Regions from separate parts of the Sporanaerobacter acetigenes DSM 13106 genome, predicted to be linked through region 1. Evidence: riboswitches for the same ligand, from Rfam matches in the RefSeq annotation. Region 1 holds a riboswitch; each other region holds the start of a gene.

Region 1 (5,632 bases):
AATATTTAAATCTATCTTGAAATCTTCTGTATAATTTAATCTTAAAACTTCTTTTCCATGTATTTTCCCTCTTTTTTCATATTCAATAAAAGAAGGTACAAATACTACAACTCTGTTAAATAGCTGTATAAAATTATCTATTATTTCAACTGCCCCATTGCCAACCACTACATTCCCAACTCTACATTTTAAATAATCAGCAATACACTTTTTAAGATGTCTATATTTTATATCTGGATATCTTGTCAAAGTATGAAGGGAATTTGAAAGGATTTCATACAATCCACCAGGAGGCCCTAATGGATTTATATTGCTAGAAAAATCTATAAGTTCTCCATCATAAAAATCACTATAAGAAATTAAATCTCCACCATGTTCCATAAACTCACCTACTTTTCTAAAAGAACAATACAAATATAAATAAAAATCAAAATCATTTCAGCTCTATACATTATTTCAACAGTTCTTTTTATATCATCTTTTTCTAATGACCTATTGTCATCTCCAATAGTAGGTTTTTCTACTATCTTCCCAAAATAATAGCTGCTTCCGCCAAGCTGTATATTTAAAAGTCCTGCCACAGCTCCTTCAGGATAAGCTGAATTGGGACTTTTATGATTTTTTCTATCTCTAAGCATTATTTTAAATCCATTTTTTACATCATATTTAAACATAGAAGATACGCACATCAAAATTCCTGAAATCCTTGCTGGGATAAAATTAAATACATCATCTACTCTCGCTGGAAAATAGCCCAAATCTATATATTTTTCGTTCATATATCCAAGCATAGAATCCATAGTATTTATCATTTTATACATCATTCCACCAGGTGCTCCAAAAAGTAAAATATAAAATATAGGTGCAATGACTCCATCAGAAGTATTTTCTGCTACCGTTTCTATATCTGCCTTGATTATTTCAGATTCAGTCAAGTTTTCTGTATCTCTTCCCACTATATACGAAAGTTTCAATCTAGCCTCTTCTATTCCATCGTCAAATGCTTTATATACTTTCATTGCTTCTTTGTGAAGACATCTAGCGGCAATACAAGTATATATAAGATATACATTAACTATATGATATATAAGCTCATATTTTTTTATACTTTTAAGTAGTAAAAACGGAACAAAATAGGCTATGCAAATATTCAAAAAAACTATTATGAATCCTCCTATTTTAAGTCCTCTTTTAGTTTTGAAAATCTTTCTTTGCAAATTGTCTTCCGCTGAAATAAGCTTTCCCATATACTTCACTGGATGAGGAAAACTGTAAGGATCTCCTATAAGCAAATCTAAAAGAACTGCCAATATAATATCCATCACATAATTCACCTATTTCTTTAAAACAGAGTAAATATACTCCATATTCATATTTTCTCTAACTACCTTTGCAAGTTTAGATATCTCTTCTTCTCTTTCCCATTCCCTTTGTTCTTTGCTATTGCAATTCTTTTCATAATCTAAAAGACTATCTTCATCTTCAAGTTCCAAATGAACATAGGGAATAGTTCCAACTACAGGAATATGAATTAGTTTTTCTATCATGTCTATGCCTGATTGTAAAAGAGATATATCTCCTCTAAACTTATTTATGACAAGTCCTTTTATTCTCTTCCTTTCTTCTTCCTCTAAAAGCATTACTGTTCCATAGAGAGATGCAAATACACCTCCTCTATCTATATCAGCTATCAACAATACTGGAGAATCTGCCATTTCAGCCATACCCATATTTACAATATCATTTTCCTTTAAATTTATTTCTGCTGGACTCCCTGCCCCTTCTATGACTACTACATCATAAGTGCTCTCAATTTCTTTAAACGTCTTTAATATCATAGGTTTTAAACTACTTTTAAATTTAAAATATTCTACCGCATCCATAGTATATTTATTTTCGCCATCTATAAAAACTTGACTAGTTCTATCTCCAGTAGGCTTCAAAAGAATGGGATTCATTCTTGAATCTGGCTTAAGTCTAGCAGCAGCAGCTTGAAGTGCTTGTGCTGTACTTATTTCACGGTCATCTTCAAGGATATAAGACTTAGATGACATGTTTTGAGATTTAAATGGAAATACAGTAAATCCATCTTCTACAAATATTCTACACAATGCTGTGCAAAGCATACTCTTTCCTGCAGAAGAAGTAGTACCTTGTACCATAATACTTGTCACTTTCTCACCTCCAAAAAAAAGAGAACCTTCTCGAAGTTCTCTTGCCTATAAACCAAAAACAAACACTACCTTTCCCTCCGAAAGAATGCTTTTAGTTCAGGCAGGTTTCCTGACTCATGGCTAAATCCTCTTTCCTCCTTCCCAGCAAAGCCAGTGGATATGGAATTCGTCACCATTTACAGTAGCGGGGGCTGTAGTGGAATTTCACCACTTTCCCTTTTAACCCATAGGGCACCTAAACCACTATTCTATTTTCAATTTAATAATATCATTCTTATTTATTTTATGTCAAATAGATTCGTCCCCATGCTTTAAAATATGATATCCGCAATGTTTAAAGTTGTTTCATCTTTGTTCAATGCAGAAAGAAAATCTACTTTTTTTACAACTTTAGCTAATATTCCTCCATTGTCTTCTTTTATTTCTCTTTCTTTATATTGTTTCTTGACAATATCTAAAAATTCATCATAAGAATATATCTTGAATTTTTCTATATCATATTTTTCTGCCAATATTTCGAGGAATCTTATGACAATATCTTCATAATCATTTTCTTTATCTGTTCCTAAAATTTCACTTATCTTTGGCATTATAAACTCAAACAAAGCCCTTCTATAAGGTACATTTTCTATACCAAGAACTTGTCCTATCTCTAAAATTTTGTCTTCACCTAAATTTAATAGAGTATTTAAAAAATATTCTTCATCTCTTTTAGGTTCAATATAGTATTTATAGCCCTTAAGTTTTCTCAAAGCCTTTATTCCATCATAATATCCAAGTTGCAAATCCCTTCTAGCTGTTTCACTGTCAAAATCTAAGGTTTTCCCTAAATCCTCATTGGGCGAAATATATATAATATTTAAATCTTTAGTGTCAAATTTTTTAGCTCTCCCTACCCCATGAGTCCTTATAGCAATTAAATCTTTATATCCTTTATCCGAAAGCAAATTTATAGGAAGATTGTTGTAAACTCCTCCATCTATATACTTTTTCCCATCTATTTTTTCTTTTTTAAATACAGGAAAATATGCACTAGCAATTAAATAATCTACAAGCATTCCTTTAGGGATATCTTCAATATATATTTCCACAGGTTTTAAATCTGAAAGGGATACTGTGACTATGCCAAAATCCTTTCCTGAATTTCTAATTTTTTCTTCATCTATTACTTCTTCTAACAAATTTCTCAAAGGAGTTATATCTAATCCTCCATCATTTATAACTCCTTTAATTGCCCCTGCTAAGTTTTTTATATCACTTCTACTCATCTTCCCATTTTTTATTTTTTCTATTTTCTCATCATTGGCTTCTATGACTCGTGAATAAGTCATATTGTACCAAAGTTCATAGGCTTTCTCATATTCGCCTTGAACCAACATGGCACCATTCAACGCTCCAACAGAAGTGCCTGCTATTCCGCCAATTTCAATTCCCATATCCATTATAGCTTTATATGCTCCTATATGATATGCTCCTTTGGCTCCTCCACCTTCAAGAATTACACCGTACATAAAAGCACCCCCATTTATTTTCTTTTTATATACCCATAATAGCTTAATAAATATTATAAATTCTACTTTATATCTATAAATCCTTCTTTTTCTATCTTGGTATTAAACCCTTTAGATAGACCATTTATATAGGATATGGCTTCTACTTTATCTTTGCCCTCTAAAGGTATAGGTCTTGAATTAACTATTTTACATGGTATGATATTTACTCTTTCTATTTTCTTATTCTTTATGACTACTTGCCCAATCATAGTCTTCTTGCTTAATTCACTTGTTGAATTGAAAACAAAATTTCCTAAGCTATAAAAAATAGGTTTTCCCTTATAAACCTGTATCCCTTGCAGAACATGAGGATGATGACCCATGACAACATCTGCACCATTATCTATTGCTTTTTTAGCAAGCTTTATCTCTTGTGCCCTTGGAGCAGTACTTCTTTCAACTCCCCAGTGAATAGAGAAAACTACTATATCTATGTTTTTCTTCATCTCTTGAATCTTTTTACACATTTCATCTACATAAGGATCATATCCGCTGAGAACTCCAGGTCTTTTATCGTTTGCATACCACTTTGAATCCGGTATAACTCTTGAATAAGCTACAATGCCAATTTTAACTCCATTCTCCTCAGCTACAATTCCCTTCACTGCTTCCTTTTTATTTCTTCCAGCTCCTGTATACTTGATTTCGTATTTATCTAAATTATTTAGCGTATCCATAAATCCATCATATCCATAATCTAGCACATGATTGTTTGCAAGAGTCACCACATCTATACCTGATTCTTTCATCGCCTTTGGTGTCATGGGACTAGATCTAAAATTGTACTGCTTGTTTGGCCATTTTTTCCCTCCATTGGTAATGCTGGTCTCTAAATTTACTATTGTCAAGTCATCCTTTGTGAAATAAGTTTTTACTTTTCCCCAAGGATATCCTATCCCATATTGATTGTAATACTTTCTAATTACTCCATCAAATAAAACATCTCCTGCCATGGATATAACCGTTTCATCTTTCTCCCCATTGTCTTCCGCTTTCACAGAAATAGTAGAAAACAGTAAAATAAATATTAAAAGCATGGAAATTTTTTTTCTCAATTTCATCCCCCTTATTTGACTATTAAATATATTCATTTATCTAATATATTATATATTCTATAATTTGATTATGATGGCAAAATATTTTTAAGCACTCTCACAAAATTTTCTCCTAATATCTTTCTTATAGTAGATTCACTGTAACCTCTATTTAAAAGCTCTTTTGTAACTATTGGAATTTTAGTACAGTCCTCCAAATCTTTTGTCCCTTTGGAGCCTAAATACTCATTAAAATCAAATCCCAATCCTACATGGTCTTCTCCTGCCAATTTTAAAATATATTCTAAATGTTTCATGAAACTTTCTATAGATTCTTTTTCTTTATCCTCTGTAAAATATCCATTGAGTCCTATGACGCCACCAGTTTTAGCAATAGCTTTTATCTGTTCATCTGTCAAATTTCTCTCATGATTATATACAGCTTTAGCATTTGAATGAGAAGCAATAATAGGATTTTTAACTAAATCAATTATATCCCAAAAACCTTCTTCATTTAGATGTGAAACATCAACTATTATACCTAGTTTCTCCATTTTCAATATAGCATCTTTACCTAATCGGCTTAATCCACCACCTTCAGAAACACCTGCTGCAAAATAATTTCTCCAATTCCATGTAAGCATAGCACTTCTAAGCCCTAATTCATAAAAAACATCAATCAATCCCAATTCATTGCTTATAGGCTCCATCCCCTCCATTGATAGTACTAAGCCTATTTTATTTTTGCTAATTGCTTCATCTAAATCTCCTTTGGTGCGTATAAACATGGCCTCTTCAGTATTTTCAAGTTGTCTATACACTTCAGATATTTCAATCAACGCTTCTTTTAAAGAACCTTCAGGATGCAAAT
Region 2 (5,632 bases), on a different contig from region 1:
CTTCTTTCTTTACTTCCTCATTAGCATTATTTACCTTTTTGTCAGCACATCCTGTGAAAACTGACAAAACCATTGCAATAGCTAAAATTAAAATTAAAATTTTTGACTTTTTCATTTTCACCACTCCATTTCTTTAATTTTTAATTCATCTCTCTGTAACTCATGGCTACACCAAAAAAATAAAATCCTATTGCATAAATTAAAAGTGCTAATATAGATTTATGGTCAAACTGCCCTTTCAATACAATATCTCTTAAGGACTGGGAAGTATGAGAGAGAGGTAATATCCCTATTGTCTCTTTAACTACAGGGGGCAAATTCTTAAGTGAAAAGAAAGTACCACACAAAAATGACATAGGAGTCATTACATAGGTAGTAAACCTATTCATATCATAGTGACTCTCTATTGAAAGAGCAGCACCATATCCAAAAGCTGCAAATAAAAAACTGTTTAAAAAACAAATTAATACAAAATAAAAATCTATATGTATTTTTATACCAAATATAAATGATATAAGAAATATCAAAAAAGCTGCATACATTCCTCTAAACGCACCGGCAAGAATGTGACCAAAGGCTAATAAACTCATATTTACTGGAGAAGTTAAATAGTATTCAAAACTTTTTTCATGGAGTTTTGAAATATTAATTCTTATAGCTACAGCATTAAAACTTGTATTCATAGTAGAAAGTGCAATTATACCTGGCATGACAAAATGCATATATGTTGCTCCTTCTATGACTATGTCTTTACCTAATCCCCAGCCAAAAGCTATGAGATATAAAAGGGGTGTCATAATAGCTGAAGTTGTTATCTTCCAAAATCTCCTTTTGAAAAAAATAAATTCTCTCCATAATACAGCAAAAACTTCCATTTTTATACTACCTTTCTATTTGTAAAGTTATAAAATACATCTTCAAGTGTTGTTTTCCTTATGGTATATGAAACATATTCAATGCTTGAAATATACTTTTCTGCTCCATCTTTATCTTTAAAATATTCATAATTAGTCTTCATTTCACTGTCAAAATATTCAACAGTATATATGCCTAAATCATTCTTGAGTTTTTCAGGAGTTTCTTTTTTAAATACTCTTCCATTGTTTATCAAGCAAACCTGATTGCACAGATAATCTGCCTCTTCAATATAATGAGTCGTAAAGAGTACAGTCTTTCCCATTGCTTTCATGCCCTTCAGTATATCCCATATCTTCCTTCTTCCATTTAAATCAATTCCCACAGTAGGTTCATCAAGGAAAATTATATCCGGATCATTGATAAGAGCCTTAGCTATCATAAGTCTTCTTTCCATACCACCCGAAAGATTCATAGCTTTTTTATTTTTGTGTTTCTCTAATTCCATAAATGTAAGAAGCTCTTCTATTTTGTTTTTATAGTCCTTTATCTTAAACAATTTAGCTGCAAAAATTAGATTTTCATAGGCAGTCAGCTCTTTGTCTAAATTGGTATATTGAGGAACTACTCCTATTCTCTTTTTTATTTTCATATTGTTTCTAGACATTTTTTCTCCATCTACATAAATAGTGCCGGTTGTAGGCTTCAAAAGGCCTGTGAGCATCTTTATAATTGTAGTTTTCCCTGCACCATTAGGACCCAAAAGACCTAAAAATTCCCCGTCTTGAATTTTCAAATTTACATTATCTACAGCTGCAAATTCTCCAAACATCTTAGACACGTCATTTATTTCTATCAATTAAATCACATCCATATCCTATTCAATTAACAACCTTGTTTATTTTCTTAGGTATAAAATAAGGACAATTGTTTATAGAATCCTCATATATGTCCGCCTCGATCCTAAAAACATCTTTAAGCAAACTGGCATTTATTATATCTTCTGGACATCCAGATTTGGACAGTTTTCCATCCTTTATAACAAATATTTCATCAGAATACCTAGCAGCTTGATTTAAATCATGAAGAACCATGACTACTGTAAGATTTAAGGTTTGATTTAATTCTTTTATAAGTTCAAGTACTTCTAATTGATAAGAAATATCCAAAAAAGTAGTAGGTTCATCAAGTAGCAATATTTTAGGTTTTTGAGCAAGTGACATAGCTATCCAAGCTCTTTGTCTTTCTCCTCCTGAAAGGGTAGCTACAAATCTCTTTCTTAAATCTTTAAGCCCAGTCTTTTCTATGGCCCAATCTACAATTTCCAAATCTTCTTTTTTTAATTTCTTTCCAAATCCCAAATGTGGATATCTTCCATAGGAAACCAGCTCTTCTACAACTACATCAGAAGATACGTTTTTCACTTGAGGAAGTATGGCTAATTTTTGAGCCACTTTCTTGGTATTAATAGTGTAAATATTTTCATCATCTAAATAAACCTTGCCCTTTACAGGTTTTAAACATCTAGATATAGACTTTAAAATAGTTGATTTTCCCGAACCATTGGGTCCGATAACAGTCACTACATGTCCATCTTCAATTTGAAGGTTTACACCTTTTATAACTTCTTTCTCACCATAGTTCACATAGAGATCTTGTACTTTGATTCCCACCGTTAAACACTCTCCTTTTTTCTTAATAAGTATAGGAAAAATGGAGCGCCAAGAGCTGACATTATAATTCCTACAGGAATTTCCATAGGTGCAAATAGTACTCTAGCCAAAGTATCACACAATATAACTACTGAAGCTCCAAAAAAAACACAAGCTGGAAACAAATATCTATAATCTGAACCTATGAAAAGCCTAGCCATATGAGGCACTATAAGACCTACAAATCCCAAAAGTCCAACAACACTCACAGCACTTCCTGCAAGTAAAGAGGAAAGAACTATAAAACTAAATCTAGTTCTCTCTACATTTAGTCCCAACCCAGTAGCTACCTCATCACCTAACATCAATATATTTAATTTATTTGGAATCAACATAGTCAAAAACACTCCTACAACTGCATATGGAAACAACAATTTTACTTGAGACCAAGTAGTAGCTGAAAGTCCTCCTACCATAAAACCTATGACCCCTGCAACTTTATCCGGGAAAAAAGTCATAAGAGCATTTATTCCTGCATTTAAAAGTGATGAAACAGCTACACCAGCTAAAATAAGCCGTGTAGGAAGAACACCATCTTTCCAAGCTAAACAATATATAAATAAAGTAGCTAATAGTGAACCTATGAAAGCACCTGCTGGAACTAAATAATAAAATTCAGGAAATAATATGAGAATTGTTAAAGCCATAAGCCCTCCGCCAGAAGAAACCCCTATGATATTGGGACCTGCCAAAGGATTTCTCATGATCCCTTGCAAAATAGCTCCTGACAGTGAAAGGCATATTCCTACAAGGCCTGCCACTATAGTTCTAGGAAGTCTCACATTCCATATAACTTGATAATTAATCGTATCCTTTTCAAAAAGAATTGCATCAACTATTTCTCTAGGAGATATTTTCACCGCACCATTCCCAATGCTTACAAAAAAACTTACAATACACAAAACTACAAGTAAAATCAATATAAATCCCTTACTCGTTCCATTTTTTTCTTCACAACTGCTCATTATCATTTCTCCTGACTAAATCATATTTTTTAAATTAGAAACAAACAATTCTTGTATACTCTCAATTTCTCCCAATCCCTTTATATATGTTGCCACTTGAAATCCTTCTTTTAAAAGTATACTTTTCCATGAATCCTTACCATCCCCCGCCATGTCATTGTTGGCATGATCTCCTGCAACCAACATAAAGGGTTTCAATATGACTTTGTCTATTTTTTCTTCCTTCAAAATAGGAATTATATCTTCAATAGTTTTCTTTCCTTCAACTGTACCAATATAAATTCTTTGAAAACCTTTTTCTCTAAAGCTTTGCTGAAGCAAATCATAGCATTTATCATTGGCATGATCCGTACCATGCCCCATATATACCATTGCTTCATTTTCCCTCAAATTTAAAATATCCAATGCATTTACTACTTTTTCATAATCCCCTTCATCAAACAACAATGGTCTTCCAATACTTATATGAATATTCTTATTTTCTTCCTCAAAATCATGAACTTGTCCAATTAACTTTTCAAATTCATGACCAGGTATTATATGGAGAGATTGTATATATATTTGTTCAAATGCTTCTCTTTTCAACCTATTCAATGCTTCACTCACATTATCTACTACTATTCCATCTCTATTTTTTAATTTATTTATCACCATTTGAGAAGTAAAAGCCCTTCTCACCTCAAAGTCAGAAAATCTATCTCTAATTTTATTTTCCACACTCTCTATACAAATTTTTCTTGTCTCTTCATAAGTTGTACCAAAACTTACAACTAAAATAGCTTTTTTCATATCATCACCTCAATAAAAAAATCCTACAGTCTTCAGAGGACTATAGGATTTACTTTTTTTAAACACAACAAAAAAGCTCAGACTTCCCACCGAAGACTTACTCAAAAAAGCCATAGGCAGGTCTCCTGGCTTGTGGATCATCCTACTTTCAATGCCTTCCCAGAAAAAATCCAGTGGACTATATTGATTTCGTACCCACTTACAGTAGCGGGGGCTGCATCGGATTTTCACCGATTTCCCTTTTAAATAAAATACCTATACTTTCATTTATTCACTTGTACTTAATTCATACTATCACAAAAATAACATGAATACAATAAAATTTTGTCAAATACCAATCAGTAAGCAATATCCATATATAGATTTTTTAATTCATCTTTATCTAAGCTCAAACAATAGTCAATCAATTCGTCTTTTTGATCTACATACCTTTCGAGAATAATTTTTTCTACTTCCCCCAGCAATTCATCATACTCCTCATCATATTGTAAACTCATTTCTTCCCAGCCCCTTTTTAACTTTTTATCCAAAATATCCTTTTCTATATTTTACACTATAAACCTATGTAAATAAAGATAATTTTCAATATTTTCTGAATTATTTTCCATACTTTTCAGACCAATATTCAAAAAATTTTTCTTCATTTTTAAAAAGGGGAATTCCTAATTTCTTGTGAAGTTTTACAAGCCATGGCTCATCCAGCCCAGCTTTTTGTAAAATTTCTTTCTGAACAAACACATCTTCAACTAAACCTTCAGCTATGACTTTTCCATTATTTAATATATATATATAATCACAAAGCTCATATATCAAATTCATGTCATGACTAGAAATAGCTATGTTTTTTTCCTTACTTATATCCTCTATAATATTTATGACTTCTCTAGTCATAACTGGATCTAGTCCACTTGTAGGTTCATCAAACAATATTGTACTTCCATCCATAACCAATACACCAGCAATAGCAATTCTCTTTTTTTGTCCATAACTTAAAAAATGGACAGGTTTTTCTTTAAAATCATAAGCTCCTACCCTTTTTAAAACCCTGTCCACTCTTCTCAATATTTCTTCTTCCTCATATCCCATATTTCTTAAGGCAAAAGCCACATCATCATATACATTAGAATAAAATATCTGTTTATCTGGATCTTGAAATACTATATTCACTTCACTTCTATATTCTCTTAAATATTTTTTATTGTATTCTATACTTTTCCCTTTATATAATACTTTTCCTTTTTTAGGCTTCAAAATTCCAATCATATTTAGAAAAAGTGTAGACTTTCCAGACCCATTAGAGCCAATTATGCC
Region 3 (5,632 bases), on a different contig from region 1:
TACGTTGGGAAACTCCATCTGGGCATCTTATGAGTGCATTGCTTTTTATTCCTGAAAATGCTACAAAGGATACACCAGCTCCTGCGATTATTACTAGTCATGGTTGGTACAACAATCGTGAAATGCAGGATTTAAATTATGTTGAGTATTCACGTCGTGGCTATGTTGTTATGTCAATTGATATGTATGGGCATGGAAATTCTGATGCTGTAACTCCAGAAGAGTGGGAAAATCGTGGTACTGGTATGTATGATGCAGTAGAACTTATGTCTAGTCTTCCTTATGTAGATAAAACACGTATAGGTGTTACTGGGCATTCGAATGGAGCTAGAGCTGCTAACTGGTCTATTAAAGACGACAATCTTAAGGAGAAAGATGAGCAGCTAATTTCTGCTGTTTTGCTTATTGGTAATGATGCAATGTATACAAATGATCCAGGCGAGCCATTGTACTGGGCTTTCAGGACGGATGAACAAGAATATGACAATGTATATGGCAACCGTGATGTTGGTATTATTGCAGCTCAATATGATGAATTTTTCTTCCGTAGCAAGACAGAAAATGGTGGGTATACAGTTCCTCGAGACTATCTTAAAACTGAGTATGCACAATCTTTTTTAAATTTTGGTGTAGATCCAAAAGTTGAAGGTGAAACTCGTACAAGTGAAACTATTTATAAACAAGAAGTTGATGGTGAAACATCTAGTCGTGTTATTTATAATCCTGCACAAATTCACCCTTGGAATCATTTTTCTGCAAAATGTGCTTCATATGGTATAGAATTTTTCGAAGATGCTTTTGGTGCACCAAATCCAATTTCATCGTCTAGCCAAATTTGGCAATTTAAAGTTCTATTTAACCTTATTGGACTAATCGGATTTATAATGTTCATTGTAAGTTTCACTAAAGCGATGTTATATACAAGAGCTTTTGAATCTCTAAGAGCTTCTGAAGAAGTAACAATTGCACCAGCTCCTGCGGCTGAAGGTAAGGCTTGGTTCTGGGGAGGTTTAATCGTAAGTACAATAATTTCTGGTTTTACTTATATAAAACTTTTCAATGCAACTATGAGCAGTATTCCTTCGTTTTTCCCACAAGAGCCTGTATATTTCATAGGCATTTGGAGTGCAGTTATGGGAGTTGTTACCTTACTTATCATGCTATTGTCATATAAGTTATATGGCAAAAAACAAGGAGTAGATCTTCATGAAAATGGTGTTGCTATAAGTTCTAAAAATTTACTTAAGACTATTGGATTGTCTTTAATTGTAGTTGTTGTATCTTTTGCGCTTGTGTTTATTGCAGATTACTTCTTTAAGACAGATTTCCGTATATGGGTAATTGCTATTAAAGCCTTTACACCAGATAAAATTGCTATCACTTTAAGATATTTACCATTGTTCCTTATATTCTATATTGCAAATTCTATGTCTGTTAACAGTTTCAACTATGTTTCTATAGGCAAAAAGGAATGGATGAATACTGCCGTATTAGCTTTATTTAATGGATTAAGTGCTATTGTCATTGTGGCTATGCAGTATATTACATTCTTTAAAACGGGAGATGTATTCTTTAAAAGTATTTCAACTATAGCGGAGATTTGGTTGTTCCCTATTGTTGTTATTTTACCACTTGCAGCTGTTGTTTCTCGAAAAATTTATCGAGCAACAAACAATCCTTATCTTGCAGGCATAATTAATGCTATTGTTGTAACTTTGATGACATGTACTAATACTCTTACTCAACTATAGATTTTATATAGATAAGTGTTTTGATTAGAATTATGACAATCATATAAATTGTATTGTATAAATAATAAAAGTATTAGGGGGATTAGCACAGTGGAAAAGAAGTATATAATGGCACTAGATCAAGGCACTACAAGTTCAAGGACTATACTGTTTAACAAAAATGCAGAAATAGTTCAAGTAGCTCAAAAAGAGTTCAAACAAATATACCCAAAACCAGGTTGGGTAGAACACGATCCAATGGAAATATGGGGTAGCCAAATGGGAGTGGCAAGAGAAGTATTAGAAACTGCCGGGGTTAGACCTCAAGAAGTAGCTGCTATAGGCATTACAAACCAAAGAGAAACTACTGTAGTATGGGATAAAAACACAGGGAAACCTATATACAATGCCATAGTTTGGCAATGTAGAAGAACGGCTCCAATATGTGATGAATTGAAAAAAAGAGGATTAGAAGAATATATAAAAGATAATACAGGACTAGTAATAGATGCATATTTTTCAGGTACCAAAATCAAATGGATACTTGACAATGTAGAAGGGGCTAGGGAAAAAGCAGAAAATGGGGAGCTCCTCTTTGGAAATATTGACACTTGGCTACTTTGGAATTTGACCAGAGGCAAAGTTCATGTAACTGATTATTCAAATGCATCAAGGACTATGCTATTTAATATAAAGAATTTATGCTGGGATGAAAAAATATTAAAAGAATTAGATATTCCTATTTCGATGTTGCCAGAAGCAAGGCCATCCAGTGAAGTATATGGCGTAACAGACGAAAAAACTTTTGGCGGAGCTGAAATTCCTATAGCAGGAATAGCAGGAGATCAGCAAGCAGCACTATTTGGTCAGGCTTGCTATGGAGAAGGAATGGCTAAAAACACCTATGGTACAGGTTGCTTCATGCTCATGAATACAGGTGAAGTAGCAGTGCCATCAAAAAATGGATTACTTACAACAATTGCTTGGGGTCTTGACGGGAAAGTCAACTATGCACTAGAAGGTAGTATATTTATAGCAGGAGCACTTATTCAATGGTTAAGAGATGAATTAAGACTTATATCAGATTCAGCAGATAGTGAATATTTTGCTTCAAAGGTTGAGGATACAAACGGAGTATATATAGTGCCAGCATTTGTAGGTCTTGGAGCTCCATATTGGGATATGTATGCAAGGGGGACTATTGTAGGGCTTACTAGAGGGGCAAATAGGAATCATATCATAAGGGCTGCTCTTGAAGCTATAGCCTATCAAACCAAAGATGTATTACAGGCAATGGAAGAAGATTCAGGAATAGCCCTAAAAGCATTAAAAGTAGATGGTGGTGCTGTGGCAAATAATTTCCTAATGCAATTCCAGTCAGATATATTAGGAGTACCTGTTCACAGACCAAAAGTTATAGAAACTACAGCACTAGGAGCAGCATATTTAGCAGGATTAGCAGTAGGTTTCTGGAAAGACACAGAAGAAATATCTACAAAATGGAATGTAGACAGAATATTTAATCCAGAAATGAATGAGGAGCATAGAGAAAAGATATATGCAGGATGGGAAATGGCAATTGAAAGATCAAAAAAATGGGAAGTAGAAGAACAATAAAAAAAGAATAGGGGTTTTCCCCTATTCTTTGCATCTGTCTATGATATCTTGAAATGATACTGAATCTAAATCATTTTTAAAATTCTCTTGAATTTCTTCCAAAGTTTTATGTACAGGACATTTTTCTGGGCCTTCGTTGTTACATTCTTCTGGATGTTCAAGACATCGATTTAAGTAAATAGGTCCTTCTATGGCTTCTATAACATCTTTTAAAGTTATTTCACTAGGTGCTTTTTTTAGAGCATAGCCACCTTTAACTCCCATGAATGATTCTACTATATTTGCATCTCTCAATTTTTGAAGAAGTTTTAAAAGAAACCTTAACGGTATATTTTGTTTTTCAGATATTATATTAGCACTCAATTTTGCTCCTGGTCCCAATTTTGATAGGTAAGCTACTACTCTCAGTCCATAATCAGCTTCTTGAGTTATTTTCATATTATGCTCCTTAAATATCAATATATTTTACCTCATTATATACAAGAAGGGCTATTTTGTCAACATAATATTGACATATTAATATCATACTATTGTGACGGGAAATAAGTATTTTGGAATATATATGTTGAAAGATTCTTTTTCTTGTGATAATGTTATTTATGAAAAAGTGAATATGAGAAAAGTATAGGTTATGTTTTGCATAAAGTATTAAAAGGGAAATCGGTGAAAATCCGATGCAGCCCCCGCTACTGTAAGTGGGTACGAAATCAATATAGTCCACTGGATTTTTTCTGGGAAGGCATTGAAAGTAGGATGATCCACAAGTCAGGAGACCTGCCTATGGCTTTTTTGAGTAAGTCTTCGGTGGGAAGTCTGAGCTTTTTTGTTGGTTTTTCAACGTATATGGAAAAAAATCCCTAAACTGAAGTTGGGGATTTTTTTAATACAAAAAGTGAGGTGTTTTTATGAAAAACAAGAAGTATTTATTATCCTTTATGTTTTTACTTCTAGTTTTAGCTCCTTCTATATCTAATGCTATGCATATAATGGAAGGGTTTTTGCCTGTGAAGTGGGCAATTTTTTGGACGATTGTTACGTTACCATTTTTGATTGTTGGTATAAACAGAGTCAACAAAGTATTTAAGGAAGATACAAATAGAAAGGTGCTTTTAGGGTTGGCAGGAGGATTTGTATTTGTATTGTCAGCACTTAAAATTCCTTCTGTAACAGGCAGTTGTTCTCACCCTACTGGTGTGGGATTAGGAGCAATTTTGTTTGGACCTACTACCATGACTGTTGTTGGAATCATAGTATTACTTTTTCAAGCATTGTTACTTGCTCATGGTGGGCTAACTACTTTGGGAGCGAATACTTTTTCTATGGCGGTGGTAGGACCACTAGTATCTTATGGATTGTTTAAATTTTTAAAAAAGAGAAATGTAAAAACTTCGGTATCTGTATTTATAGCGTCAGCACTGGGGGATCTAGCCACATATGTCATCACTTCCATTCAGCTTTCTTTGGCTTTTCCAGATAAAGTTTCAGGCTTCTTAGGTTCCATGGGAAAATTTTTGAGTATATTTGCTGTGACACAAATACCTTTAGCAATAGTAGAAGGCATCTTAACAAGCATAATTTACAATTTATTGCTTGAATACAATGAGGAAGGGGTGCTTGGAAATGAAATCATCAAATAAAAAAAATATATGGTTATTTATATTGGCAATTGTAATAATTATAGTACCTCTAATATTTATGGGTAGTTCTGAATTTGGTGGCGCTGACGATGCAGCTGAAGATATAATAGGTGAAATAGATCCAGATTATGAACCATGGTTTGACAGCCTTTGGGAACCACCAAGTGGAGAAATTGAAAGTTTGTTGTTTTCGGTACAAGTAGCTATTGGTGCTGGAGCTATTGGATATATTTTAGGAAATATGAAGGGAAAGAAAAAAGTTGCTTCTAATAGATAAATATGCTTATACAAATAGATTAAGAAATTTTAATCCTATGGCAAAATTTTTATTTGCCATAGGAGCTCTTTTTATAGCAATAGGTTTAAATAATTTGTATGTTAATTTAATCATATTCTTGATAATGTTTATATTTACTACAGTGATAGCCAAGATTCCAATTAAAAATTATTTAAAGTTTTATTATGCACCATTGGTATTTTTACTAGTCAGCATAATCACCATAGTTATAAATAAGTCAACAAATAGAGAGGTCTTTTTATGTTCCATAAAGATTGGGCAAAATTATTTTGGTATAAATGAGAATAGTTTAAGTGAATCAATTTTTATAGTATTTAGGGTACTTTCTTGTATTTCTTCTATGTTTTTTT

What was found. Region 1 has a riboswitch for cobalamin ahead of BUA21_RS09640 (cobyric acid synthase). Riboswitches for the same ligand answer to the same signal wherever they lie in the genome.
Region 2: linked by a shared signal. The riboswitch ahead of BUA21_RS10520 (sirohydrochlorin cobaltochelatase) and the one ahead of BUA21_RS09640 (cobyric acid synthase) in region 1 are both predicted to bind cobalamin.
Region 3: linked by a shared signal. The riboswitch ahead of BUA21_RS10495 (energy-coupling factor ABC transporter permease) and the one ahead of BUA21_RS09640 (cobyric acid synthase) in region 1 are both predicted to bind cobalamin.

Annotation. Positions count from the first base shown of each region.
Region 1 is NZ_FQXR01000009.1:25,096-30,727, reverse strand. It holds gene BUA21_RS09650 (pyridoxal phosphate-dependent aminotransferase) at 1-381, opposite strand, end outside; gene cbiB (adenosylcobinamide-phosphate synthase CbiB) at 390-1,322, opposite strand; gene BUA21_RS09640 (cobyric acid synthase) at 1,335-2,174, opposite strand; cobalamin riboswitch at 2,257-2,428, opposite strand; gene BUA21_RS09635 (patatin-like phospholipase family protein) at 2,486-3,685, opposite strand; gene BUA21_RS09630 (CapA family protein) at 3,748-4,782, opposite strand; gene BUA21_RS09625 (dipeptidase) at 4,851-5,632, opposite strand, start outside.
Region 2 is NZ_FQXR01000011.1:11,198-16,829, reverse strand. It holds gene BUA21_RS10545 (ABC transporter substrate-binding protein) at 1-115, opposite strand, end outside; gene BUA21_RS10540 (ABC transporter permease) at 141-875, opposite strand; gene BUA21_RS10535 (ABC transporter ATP-binding protein) at 878-1,714, opposite strand; gene BUA21_RS10530 (ABC transporter ATP-binding protein) at 1,737-2,528, opposite strand; gene BUA21_RS10525 (FecCD family ABC transporter permease) at 2,531-3,532, opposite strand; gene BUA21_RS10520 (sirohydrochlorin cobaltochelatase) at 3,548-4,321, opposite strand; cobalamin riboswitch at 4,420-4,595, opposite strand; gene BUA21_RS10515 (hypothetical protein) at 4,660-4,851, opposite strand; gene BUA21_RS10510 (energy-coupling factor ABC transporter ATP-binding protein) at 4,919-5,632, opposite strand, start outside.
Region 3 is NZ_FQXR01000011.1:5,173-10,804, forward strand. It holds gene BUA21_RS10480 (alpha/beta hydrolase family protein) at 1-1,751, shown strand, start outside; gene glpK (glycerol kinase GlpK) at 1,842-3,347, shown strand; gene BUA21_RS10490 (RrF2 family transcriptional regulator) at 3,369-3,785, opposite strand; cobalamin riboswitch at 3,957-4,143, shown strand; gene BUA21_RS10495 (energy-coupling factor ABC transporter permease) at 4,253-4,984, shown strand; gene BUA21_RS10500 (energy-coupling factor ABC transporter substrate-binding protein) at 4,968-5,261, shown strand; gene cbiQ (cobalt ECF transporter T component CbiQ) at 5,245-5,632, shown strand, end outside.